DNA from 3 places in the Planctobacterium sp. AWM4_229 genome. Region 2 is predicted to be linked to each of the others. Evidence: predicted binding sites of a transcription regulator. Region 2 holds the regulator's gene; each other region holds the start of a gene.
What was found. The regulator FNR, encoded in region 2, switches genes on or off when oxygen is low (the NO sensors DNR and NnrR bind a similar motif). The targets are predictions, from matches to a motif close to TTGATCTAGATCAA.
Positions count from the first base shown of each region.

Region 1 (4,272 bases), on a different contig from region 2:
GGGTAGCTGTGGGTTGGCGTGAGCCTGAGGCGATTACAATTCCGATCGAAAAGTACCTGAGCAAAAAGGAAATTGGCTTTATCTGCGCTCGCATCACGCAAATCGATACTGAAAACAACCAGCTTAAAACTGAGGCAGGAGAATCGATTGATTATGACTACCTGATCATTGCTACAGGGCCAAAACTGGTTTTTGCTAATATTGAAGGTGCCGGCCCTGAATTCAACACTCAATCGATCTGTACCTTAGATCACGCTGTGCAGTGCCATAAGGACTTCGAAGCCCTATTGGCAAAACCTGGGCCTGTCGTAGTTGGTGCGTTTCAGGGAGCGAGTTGTTTCGGCCCTGCGTATGAGTACGCATTTATATTGGACAAAGCACTAAGAGATGCCAAGATCCGTCACAAGGTGCCAATTCATTTTGTTACCAGCGAACCCTATATAGGTCATCTGGGTCTTGGTGGTGTTGGTGATTCGAAAGCACTCCTGGAGTCTGAGCTTAGAACACGAGACATCAAGTGGATATGTAACGCGACAGTCGATAAAGTCGACGAAAAAATTATGCATATTTCCGAACTCAACCGCAAAGGTGAGGTTGAGTTTAACCATAGTGTTGATTTTAACCACGCTATGCTGATCCCACCGTTTGCAGGCATTGATGCTGTTGCAAATGTTGAGGGATTATGCAATCCCAAAGGTTTCGTTATTACCGATGAACACCAACGTAGTCCCAAGTATCCCAACATATTTTCGGGAGGTGTGTGTGTCGCGATTCCTCCGGTTGAGACAACACCTGTGCCAACAGGTACGCCGAAAACAGGCTACATGATTGAAACCATGATGACGGCAATTGCACACAACTTAAAAGCGATCATCGTTGATCAAAAAGAGCCGTCAACCAAAGGCACATGGCATGCGATTTGTCTAGCCGACATGGGCGATACAGGTGCTGCCTTTGTAGCTATGCCACAAATACCCCCACGAAACATTACATGGTTTAAAAAAGGGAAGTGGGTACATTTGGCGAAAATTGCTTTTGAAAAGTACTTCATGCGAAAAATGAAGACTGGTACTAGTGAGCCGGTTTACGAGAAATATGTGTTAAAAGCACTTGGTATAGAGCGACTTGAATGATGTACCAACTTACTAAGCCCGCGATTCTTGTTCTTGCTGCCATTACATGTGGCAGCGCTTTGAGTGAGACTAGCCCAGAAGACGCTGAACAACTCGCTGTGCAGGCAAAAGCCAAATCAACAGCCTTTGCGAAAATGCTAAAACAAGCTTTGATGACCGCTGTGCAATCCGGTGGATTTGAAAATGGGGTAAAAGTCTGTAAAGACCAAGCACCTGAAATCGCCGCACAGTTATCAACGGATGGTTGGGATGTTGCCCGCACCAGCTTGAAAACGCGTAACAGCAAAAATGCGGCAGATTCTTGGGAATATGACATGTTGGTCGCTTTTGATCGCGAGTTTAAGGCAGGTAAGCCTGCAAATAGTCTCACTGCAACAGCGTTAAGGGATAATCAATTTTGCTATATGCAAGCTATCCTTACAGGACAATTATGTCTTGCCTGTCATGGACAAAATATTGAACCTGGTCTGGGTGAGTCCATAAAACAAGCGTATCCTAAAGACCTTGCCACAGGATTTACACTTAACGATATTCGTGGTGCCTTTACAGTGACAAAGTCGTTAAACGAATAAACCTTCCTTAAATTTGCCAAAAGTGACAGCTAGCAGTGTCACTTTTGGCAATCTCCACTTAAACCACTTTGATGTAGAATAATATTTCTTAAAAAACGATTAAAAAACAATATATTACGTTAAAAGATTTAATTGGCACGTGTTCTGCAAAAGACTGTTCAGTAAACCGTTTTTACAGCATTAAATACTTTAAGGAGAAACAGCATGAACGAGACGCTAATTGAATTATCTCGTTGGCAATTTGCCATGACTGCCATGTTTCATTTCATATTTGTCCCACTTACGCTTGGCCTGACATTTATGTTGGCCATTATGGAGTCGGTTTATGTGATGACTGGCAAAGAGATCTACAAACAAATGACCAAATTTTGGGGGAAGCTGTTTGGGATCAATTTCGCCATCGGTGTAGCAACTGGCCTGACTATGGAATTTCAGTTTGGCATGAACTGGTCTTATTATTCCCACTATGTGGGCGATATTTTCGGCGCACCGTTAGCCATTGAGGGATTGATGGCATTCTTCTTGGAGTCAACTTTCGTCGGCTTATTCTTTTTTGGCTGGGACAGAATGTCTAAAGAGAAACACTTGATGACCACTTGGCTTGTCGCCTTAGGTTCTAACTTTTCAGCCTTATGGATCCTAATTGCCAATGGATGGATGCAGTATCCCGTAGGTGCTGAATTCAACGTTGAATCCATGCGTATGGAAATGACAAGTTTTGCAGATGTGATGTTCAATCCTGTCGCTCAGGTCAAATTTGTCCACACTGTTTCTGCAGGTTATGTCACTGCTGCTGTTTTTGTGCTGGCGATCTCATCCTATTACCTGCTTAAAGGTCGCGATATTGCATTTGCGAGACGTTCCTTCGCTATTGCTGCAAGTTTTGGCTTGGCATCGATTCTTTCAGTCATAGTCCTGGGTGATGAAAGTGGATACGAGCTTGGCGATGTGCAAAAAGTCAAATTGGCTGCGGTTGAAGCAGAATATGAGACGCATCCAGCACCAGCACCTTTTACCGTGATCGGATTACCTAATGATGAGACTGAAAGTGTTGATTATGCGCTGCAAATTCCCTATGCCATGGGCATCATCGCAACACGCTCATTAGATGAAGAGGTAATGGGATTAAAAGAGCATAAAGTCCTTAACAGGGAGCGTATCTTATCCGGTATCGAAGCTTTTGCGTTGCTTGATAAAGTCAGGGCCGGTGATGCTACAGAAGCCGAGTTGACGGTTTTCGAGCGCCACAAAGACGATCTCGGTTATGCCATGCTGCTACAGCCTTTTGCCGATGATATAACCAACCCCAGCCCAGAAGCGATTGATAAAGCCGTCGATTACAGTATTCCACCTGTAGCACCACTATTCTGGAGTTTTAGGATCATGGTGGGAGCAGGTTTTGCAATGCTTTTACTATTTATCCTCGCGTTTTACTACAGCACGAAGCACCAGATCACTAAGCCACGCTGGCTGTTGAAAGCAGCACTATGGAGCCTTCCGCTGCCTTGGATAGCCTCTGAAGCCGGTTGGTTTGTTGCCGAGTATGGCCGCCAACCTTGGTCTATTGCTGAGATTTTGCCAGTACATACATCTGTTTCAAATCTGTCAGTTTCTGATGTTGTGATCACCATGGTGGCTTATTCGGCATTCTATACGGTGATGTTTATCGCGGCATTTTACCTGATGCAGAAGTTTGCCAGAAAAGGCCCTTCTGCCACCTTCGCAGAATCAGAAAAGGCGCTTGAAGAAGCATCCAATGCTATCGCTAAACCACAGGGAGCACACTCATGATTGATTACGAAATGCTACGCATTATTTGGTGGGTATTAGTCGGCGTCCTATTAATTGGCTTCGCTGTTACCGACGGCTTCGACTTAGGTGTTGGCGCACTGCTTACATTGGTAGGAAAAACTGACGAAGATCGCAGAGTGATGATCAACACCATCGGGCCCCACTGGGACGGTAATCAGGTTTGGTTCATTACTGCTGGCGGTGCGATATTTGCCGCATGGCCACTTATCTATGCCACAGCCTTTTCGGGATTTTATCTGGCACTGGCATTGACGTTGATAGCGTTATGGATGCGACCCTTAGGGTTTGACTATCGTAGCAAATTGACCAATAAAAAATGGCGGCAAACGTGGGACTGGGCACTCTTTGTCAGCGGCATCGTACCGTCATTGATTTTTGGTGTTGCCTTCGGCAATTTGTTTCTTGGCGTACCTTTCGAATTGGATGACACTCTCAAAGCAACTTACACAGGCGGTTTCTTTGGTTTGTTAACGCCTTTCGCCTTGCTTGCAGGGCTGGTATCTGTAGCCATGCTTTTGAATCACGGTGCAAGCTGGCTTCAGCTTAAAACCGATGGGGTACTGCATCAACGCAGCAGAGCTGTTTCAGTAGTACTTTCTCTTGCGACGGTCGCTTTGTTCGGATTGGCCGGACTATACCTTTCATTAGGTGTCGATGGATACGTTGTTACTTCCAGTATCGACACTATGGCAACCAGCAATCCTTTGACCAAAACAGTGGAAATTGCCAGTGGAGCTTGGTTATCCAATTATGCC
Region 1 covers NZ_JBSWWX010000007.1:342,526-346,797, reverse strand. The annotation lists gene ACXAGP_RS17395 (NAD(P)/FAD-dependent oxidoreductase) at 1-1,133, shown strand, start outside; gene ACXAGP_RS17390 (Tll0287-like domain-containing protein) at 1,130-1,705, shown strand; gene ACXAGP_RS17385 (cytochrome ubiquinol oxidase subunit I) at 1,910-3,496, shown strand; gene cydB (cytochrome d ubiquinol oxidase subunit II) at 3,493-4,272, shown strand, end outside.
Region 1: ACXAGP_RS17385 (cytochrome ubiquinol oxidase subunit I) is a predicted target of FNR. The motif match lies at 1,774-1,787, and genes of this name have one in related genera.

Region 2 (4,272 bases):
TGCATCATTAGAAGAACACTCCGAGCACCCTATCGCCAAGGCATTTACAAGTGATGAAAAGCTAACTTGTTCAGGCATAGAAGTTCACCCGGGAGCCGGTATCGAAGGACAAATCGACAAAGAGAAATACCGTATTGGTAATCCGGAATTTACCACACAAAATCCCAATCAATTAGGTGCCGATGTTTATCTTGCTCGTCAGTCAGGTGATAACTACGAGCTGATAGCGAGTTTTTCCTTAGAAGATGCACTTCGAGAAGCCGTGCAGTCATTTTTCAATAAATTCCAAAGCAAAAACACATTGTTACTCAGCGGTGACAATGAACGCAAAGTGTCTGACCTGGCCACAAAGCTCAAACTTGCTGGTTTTCAACACAGCATGAAACCAGAGCAAAAATTAGACTACCTACAAAATTTACAGCACAACGGTAATATTGTACTAATGGTTGGTGATGGCGTTAATGATGCTCCGGTACTGGCTGGTGCTAATATTTCCGTGGCCGTAAATGGCGCCAGCGACTTTGCTCAAAATGCCGCGGATATCATTATGCTGAAAGACAACTTCTTTGCTATTTCAGCACTGTTATCAGTTGCCCAAAAAAACCAACGCATTATCAAGCAAAACTTCGCCTGGGCATTGGGTTATAATTTATTGGTATTACCTTTTGCAGTTTCCGGGCTATTACCTCCTTGGGGTGCAGTCATAGGTATGTCGTTGAGTTCACTCATTGTGACATTTAACTCGCTTAGAATTAGCAAGAAAAAAGAGACTTGATATGAGTATTATTTACGTTTTGATCCCCATTGCCATCATTCTGGTGATTGTGGCCATCGCAATTTTTTTCTGGGCTGTAAAAAGTGAGCAATTTAAGGACCTGGAACGCCACGGTCACAGTATTCTGTTTGACGATGACATTAAAGACGCCCAAGCCTCACGACCTAAAGACAAACTCTAAGTGCTACCAGAATTTGCTGCTGCCTTTCTCATAGGCATTGCTGGTAGCGTGCATTGTAGTGCCATGTGCGGAGGTGTTATTGCTGGATTAAACTATGCAATTCCAAACAACAAACCACTGCTACCTTACGCTTTGTCTTACAATCTGGGACGTATCCTGAGCTATGGTGCGGCGGGTCTAATAGCGGGTGCGCTAGGCCAGGTATTCAGCCATCAAATTGGCTCAGGCATCGCGCTACTTAAACTACTCAGTGGCATTATGCTTGTGTTACTTGGGGCTTATATCGGCAACTGGTGGCGAGTGCTTTCAAAGCTTGAATCAGCAGGCGCACGGTTGTGGCGCAAGATATCCCCCATCGCAAAACGCTTCGTTCCTTTTAAAACACCATTGCATGCACTGCCCTATGGCCTGATCTGGGGCTGGTTACCCTGTGGGCTGGTATATTCAACACTGGCATGGAGCATGGCAACAGGTGATGCCGTAAATAGTGCGTTTTTGATGATGTGTTTTGGTTTGGGCACATTACCTGCCACCTTATTACTGGCGCTGTCCGCTAAACAATTGCTGGCTGTGACACAAGCCCCCCGAACAAAACAGATAATTGCACTGGCACTTGTTGCTTATGGTGCCTTTATCATTGCACAAAGCCTACAGCATCATTTATAGTACGCTTAAATTATTGCAAGGAGCCTTTTGTTTAAATGGTAAGTCAAGCTCGCTATCCTCTAAATTGTCAAAACTGCAGTTTCAGTCAACTCTGCTTACCGTTTAATTTAAGCAATAACGAGCTAGATAAACTGGACGATATCATTCAACGCAAGCGCCCCATTCAAAAAGGCGAGCGTTTGTTTGAAACCGGCGATAAGCTTACCTCCTTGTTCGCCGTCCGTTCAGGCTCCTTTAAATCTTATGCCATCAGTCAAAGTGGTGAAGAGCAGATCACGGCTTTCCATTTACCGGGTGAAGTTATTGGTTTCGACAGCATGTCTGAAGAAGCACATCAAACTGTAACTCATGCGCTTGAAACCTCCATGGTATGTGAAATTCCCTTTGCTACGCTAGACAATCTAGCTGATGAACTGCCCGCCCTGCGCAAACAACTGATGCGCTTAATGAGTGCTGAAATTAAACAAGACCAACAGATGTTTATGTTGCTCAATCAACGTACTGCCGAAGAACGTTTGGCCTATTTTTTACATTCGTTGTCGCTGCGCTTCAATCAACGTGGTTTTTCCGCCACCCAATTTCGCTTAACCATGACTCGTAGCGAAATCGGCAACTTTCTCGGTTTAACGGTAGAAACCATTTCTCGCTTACTATCTAAATTCAACAAGGAAGGTTTGCTTTCAGTGGAAGGTAAACTTATCAATATCCTTGATACGCAACTGCTGGAAGAAAAAAGTAAAACCTTCTCTCCTGAATGCAAGTGAGAAAAATCAGCACCTAATTGATCCAGAACAAGGCTCATAGTGGCAAATTTTTGATGCTTTTCTTACACTAAGAGTGTTCGTTTATTACATCAGGAAATGGCTATGAGTGGTTTTAACAAAATTTTGGCTGTTATTGATCCGACCCAGGAGCAACAAAAGTCGCTGGCGCGAGCGCTTGAATTGGCTAACAAATGTGACGGAAGCGTCACTGCGTTTCTCAGCATCTACGATTTTTCTTATGACATGACGACTATGTTGTCTGTTGAAGAACGTGAAATGATGCGACAGGCGGTAGTTGATGATCGCACGGAGTGGTTGGTGGGCATGATTGAGCAACAATCCAATGCCCAAAGCGTCAAAGTAGATGTAAAAGTTGTCTGGCACAACCGTCCTTATGAGAGCATTATTGTGGAGGCCATGGCAGAGAACTATGATCTCATCGTCAAAGGCACGCAGCAACACGACACCTTAAAATCAGTCATATTCACCCCCACCGATTGGCACCTGTTGCGCAAAGCGCCAGTATCCGTATTACTGGTTAAAGATCATGCCTGGCCGGAAAATGGTGTTGTTCTTGGTGCGGTCAATGTCGGCACAGAAGACGAAGCTCACCAATCACTGAATAAGCGCATCACTGAAACCTGTAAAGACATGGCTACCGTTCTAAAAGGCCATGTGCATCTGGTGAATTCCTTCCCCGGCACACCCATTAATATTGCTATTGAGATCCCCGAATTCGACCCGCAAACCTACAATCAATCAGTCAACGATCATCATGTTGCCTGTATGAAACAACATGCTGAAAATTTAGGCGTGGATGTGGCACATTGCCATGTGAAAGAAGGTTTACCGGAAGACGTGATCCCAGCAATCGCGAAAAAGTTTGATGCAGAACTCGTTGTTATCGGCACGGTTGGCCGTCAAGGTATTTCAGCCGCGCTGATTGGCAATACCGCTGAACATGTCATAGATATGCTGGACTGCGATGTATTGGCTCTCAAACCCGAAGGTTTTGAATCCCCAGTAAAGCTCTAATAAATTAAACGACTTTGCAATCTCCCACAGTAGCAAATATGTTACTTTGGGGGATTTTTGCGTTATACTCTGCCGCCATTTTTACAGCATGTTTTTCATACAAGTATAGAGTAGCGGTCGATGTCCGAAGCAGTTAATCACCTCACTAAAAGTAAACAGCAATACAGTTTCAACAAATTGCAGAAACGACTGCGTCGTTGTGTTGGAAAAGCCATTGCCGACTTCAATATGATTGAAGACGGTGACAAGGTGATGGTGTGCTTATCGGGTGGAAAAGACAGTTATACCCTGCTGGATATTTTGATGTTCTTGAAAAATATCGCCCCTATCCATTTTGATATCGTGGCGGTGAACCTGGATCAAAAACAGCCAGGCTTCCCTGAGCATGTGCTACCGCAATACCTGGATAAAATCGGCGTCGAGTATTTAATAGTAAACGAAGATACTTATTCAATAGTCAAAGAAAAAATCCCAGAAGGTAAAACCACCTGCTCTTTGTGCAGCAGGCTAAGACGCGGCATTTTGTACCGCACAGCACAGGAACTTGGGGCCACCAAGATAGCTTTGGGACATCATCGTGATGACATGCTGGAAACCCTGTTACTCAACATGTTCCATGGTGGCCGCATGAAGTCTATGCCGCCCAAGTTGGTGAGCGACGATGGCAAGAATATCGTTATTCGTCCACTAGCTTATGCCAGTGAAAAAGATATCGCCAAATACGCGGAAAAAATGGAATTCCCAATCATTCCCTGCAATCTCTGCGGCTCACAGGAAAATCTGCAGCGTAAGATGATTAAAAACATGCTACAGGACTGGTCGAAACAATATCCGGGACGCATTGAGAACAT
Region 2 covers NZ_JBSWWX010000012.1:28,821-33,092, reverse strand. The annotation lists gene ACXAGP_RS20610 (heavy metal translocating P-type ATPase) at 1-775, shown strand, start outside; gene ccoS (cbb3-type cytochrome oxidase assembly protein CcoS) at 777-956, shown strand; gene ACXAGP_RS20600 (sulfite exporter TauE/SafE family protein) at 957-1,622, shown strand; gene fnr (fumarate/nitrate reduction transcriptional regulator Fnr) at 1,658-2,386, shown strand; gene uspE (universal stress protein UspE) at 2,489-3,421, shown strand; gene ttcA (tRNA 2-thiocytidine(32) synthetase TtcA) at 3,542-4,272, shown strand, end outside.

Region 3 (4,272 bases), on a different contig from region 2:
ATGCACCGAATCCAATACAGCACTCTCGGCTTTCTCCTGTCTCTACTACTCAGCTCCTGTACTCACACGGACCGCACGATGCTATTAAAGGCCGCACAAACAGGCGATATCCGTCAGGTGGCAGAATCTTACGCCAGGCAAAAAGCCGTTCAGTACCAGAACAATCCGCAAGCCCTCATTTACGATTTAAAAAACTTAAAAGAACTGCTGGATGAATTGCGTGGTAAGGCTAAAGATAAGTGGGGCGAACAAGATACTGAAATACCCGATAATGATACCTACGTTAAATACACCCAAGATTACCAGGCCAGAGCCATTATTGATTTTCGCGCAGGTTACGTGACGGTAGAAACCATCAATGCTGAGGACTATAAAACTCAACTCAGAGAAGCCATTATTACCACCCTGCTAACTACTGATGATCCCAATTCTACGGATATCTTCAGCGACGAAACACCGCAGTTTACAGGCGAACCCTTTTTACATGGCCAGGTGCTGGATCAAGAAGGGGTGGCGATTCGATTTCCCTGGCGGGCAGGCCGCTTTGCCGAGTACTTATTGGCTACCCAGCTAAAAACCGATACCACCGAAGCAGGTCTGCACCACTTTGTCACCTTTCCTCTGATATCTGACCATCACACTTTACGCAAAAAACAATATGCCAAATATGTGCTGGCGGCAGCGTCGCGCTACCAGGTACCCGCCGATTTAATCTACGCCATTATCGAAACAGAAAGCAGCTTTAACCCATTTGCGGTAAGTTCTGCCAATGCCTATGGCTTAATGCAAATTATTCCCGAGTCTGCCGGCAAAGATGTTTACACCCGCATCAAAAAACGCAATGACCAACCTACTCAGTCGGTGTTGTTTCGTCCTGAAGATAACATCGATATTGGCACCGCCTATCTACATATTTTGGATGATATTTATCTGAAGAACATCAGTAATACACTTAGCCGTGAATACGCCACCATCTCCGCTTATAATGGCGGCGCGGGCAATGTATTTAAAACCTTTAGCAGTCAGCGGGATCAGGCAACCAATGCCATCAACAAACTCAGCGCCAGCCAAGTGTACCAAAAGCTGCGCCATCAACACCCCAAAGCAGAGAGCCGCCGCTATATAGAGAAGGTACTGACATTTAAACGCCAGTATTAAGCTGTAAGCGCCACGTATTTAATGGCTAACTCATCAAGAGTTTCCTGATTATTCGGGTCCACGCCAATGCAACGTATCGGGCAAACACTGACACAGGTAGGTGCATCGTAATGACCAATGCATTCGGTGCACTTCGCCGGGTCGATTTCAAAAATTTCGGCCCCCATGCTTATAGCCTGATTGGGGCACTCTGGCATGCACATGTCGCAATTGATGCAGGTTTCTTTGATTTTTAATGCCATTTCACACCTCTACCAACGATTCGGATTTAAACGGGTTACGGGTATTCGTGCCTTCATCCAGATTTCGTAACAACAACGCAAAATCCAGCGGACCATCAACTGGCACCGGAATACGCACCTGATGGCCACTACCTGGCGCCACCGGCACTTCTGCACCAGATTTATCCAGTATCTTTTGCAAACAGAAGGTATGATTGCCTTGGGGTGTCATTAGCTCTAATGAGTGCCCCAGAGCGAACTTGTTTTTCACCTCAACAATGGCAAATCCCGTCTGCTCGCAGCGTCCGAAGATTTCCCCAACAAACTGCTGTTTGTCGCTAACAGAGCTGCCGGTGTGATAATTTTGATATTCACTATGGGTATGACGACGCAAAAAGCCTTCGGTGTAACCGCGGTGGGCTAAGGTTTCCAGGCTCGCCATCAGGGCATTATCGAAAGGCTTGCCCGCAATTGCATTATCAATAGCCTGACGATAAACCTGAGCCGTACGAGCACAGTAATAGTGGGATTTAGTGCGCCCTTCAATCTTTAGAGAATGTACCCCCATTTCCATCAGCCGGGGAACGTGCTGCACGGCTCTCAAATCTTTGCTGTTCATGATGTAAGTGCCGTGCTCATCTTCAAAGGCCGGCATAAACACACCCGGCTTTTCTTTTTCTTCCAACAGATACACCTCTTTTACAGGCTCGCCTGCACCCAGGGTAGGCTCTACAGCATCGGGCTTGTGTTGATGCACGATGTCGCCGCTTTCGGTTTCTTGCCCTGGCTGTACATCGTATTGCCAGCGGCACGCATTGGTGCAGGTGCCTTGATTGGGGTCACGCTTGTTCATATAACCGGAGAGCAAACAGCGCCCAGAATAAGCCATACACAGGGCACCATGAACGAATACTTCCAATTCAGTATCAGGCACTTTTTGTCGGATCTCAGCGATTTCTTCAAGGGATAATTCTCGAGACAGGATCACTCGCTCTATGCCTTGTTTGGCCCAAAACTGGACACTGGCATAGTTCACCGCATTGGCCTGCACCGAGAGATGAATGGCCATATCGGGAAACGCTTCGCGCACTAACATGATGAGGCCCGGATCAGACATGATCAACGCATCTGGCTGCATGGCAATGACAGGCTCAATGTCTTTCAGATAGCTCGCCACCTTGCTGTTGTGGGGCGCGATATTGCTCACCACATAAAACTTTTTACCTAAGTCGTGGGCTTCCTGAATGCCTAAGGCAAGATTCTGGGCATTGAATTCGTTATTGCGCACCCGAAGTGAGTAGCGGGGCTGACCGGCATACACCGCATCCGCGCCATAAGCAAAAGCATAACGCATGTTGCGCAAACTGCCCGCAGGCAACAATAATTCAGGAGAAAAAGAAGAACTTTGCAATGCAGAAATCCGCCCAAAAATTAAACAAGGGCGCGCATTTTAGGGAGTTCGCTTGTGGGGCTCAATGCCAGAGTGAGCAAAGTCTCACAAAGTTTGATCTGGATCATAAAAGCTCGCTCAACGTATCGAGCGAGCCGATTAAATAATCATATCAAGAAGCGGTAGCAGGCTCGGCGTTTGTGATGCTTTGTTGTTCTGCTTTACTTTTGCCCAACTGTAACAAGCTGGGTAAGAAGATCAGAGTAAAGAAAGTGCTAACACTCATACCGCCGACAATTACTGCAGCAATACCTCGATACAGCTCGGCACCCGCCCCAGGAATAAGCAGCAGCGGCAACATGCCGAATAAACTGGTAAGCGTACTCATCAAAATGGGACGCAAGCGCAAGCGTACCGCTTGTTCCACCGCGGCCACCCTGGCCATACCTTCCCGCTCCGCAACACGGGTTTGATATACCAGCAGGATAGCGTTGTTCACCACTAAACCTAACAGGATGATAAAGCCGATCATGGTGAGCAAGTCCAGTGGCTGGAAGCCGGTAAGCAGGTCCGTTAAACGCAGTGAGGCAATTCCACCTACCGTGGCCAGCGGGATGGTCATCACTACCAGCAAACTATCTTTGAAGGAACGGAACAAGGCTGACATTAACAAATACAGGATCACCAACGCCAGCAAGAAACTCTGACTCATGTTGGTAATGGCTTCGGTTAATGCCTCTGCAGTACCACGATAGGTTACGGCCCCTTCATCCCCTAATAGCGCCAACACTTTATCGTCTACCTCGGTTTTTAAGGTGGCAATGGCCTCTTCCAGCGACAAATCATCCGGTGGCGTTACCTGCAAGGTAATTGTGCGTTTTCTGTCGACGCGACGAATTTGCCCCGGACCAGCAGTACGGGTCACTTCTGCTAACGCCCCAACAGGCTGCACCCCACCTGTTGGCGTGAACAAAGGCATAGACGCCAACTCTTCTGGCGTACTCCACTCTTCAGCCCGCAAGAAAATATCCAAGCGTTTTTGGCCATCAAAATAGTCTCCGACATAAAGCCCATTGCCCAGGGAACGGCTTATTTGCGACATTTCCTTACGGCTCCAGCCAGATTCCGCCAGTTTGCGCTCGTAAGGCAATAAACGCAGCTCAGGCTCCGCCAGATTAAGCCCAGGCACGGGTTGCGCTTGCGCGCTTGGCAATGCCTGCATAACAGCACCAAAGCCCACTCGCGCGGCGGTAAGCAGTTGCTCTTCATCGTTGGCCTGAATATCAATATCGATGCGGCGACCACCACCCAAGCCCTGGAATATTTGCGATTGTTGGGCAAAGGCAATGGTATCGGGGAAGCCCGACAGAATTTCAGAGTTAAGAATACCCAGTAACTCCTGAATATCATCCGGATCTTCCGCGCGTCCGCCCATAAAACCAAAGGTACCAAATATGCCTAACCAGTCGTGGGCCACCTTGGGCTCTTTTTCCCCTGTGAGAT
Region 3 covers NZ_JBSWWX010000008.1:131,979-136,250, reverse strand. The annotation lists gene ACXAGP_RS18230 (murein transglycosylase domain-containing protein) at 79-1,158, shown strand; gene ACXAGP_RS18225 (YfhL family 4Fe-4S dicluster ferredoxin) at 1,155-1,400, opposite strand; gene trhP (prephenate-dependent tRNA uridine(34) hydroxylase TrhP) at 1,402-2,799, opposite strand; gene ACXAGP_RS18215 (efflux RND transporter permease subunit) at 2,942-4,272, opposite strand, start outside.
Region 3: trhP (prephenate-dependent tRNA uridine(34) hydroxylase TrhP) is a predicted target of FNR. The motif match lies at 2,884-2,897, and genes of this name have one in related genera.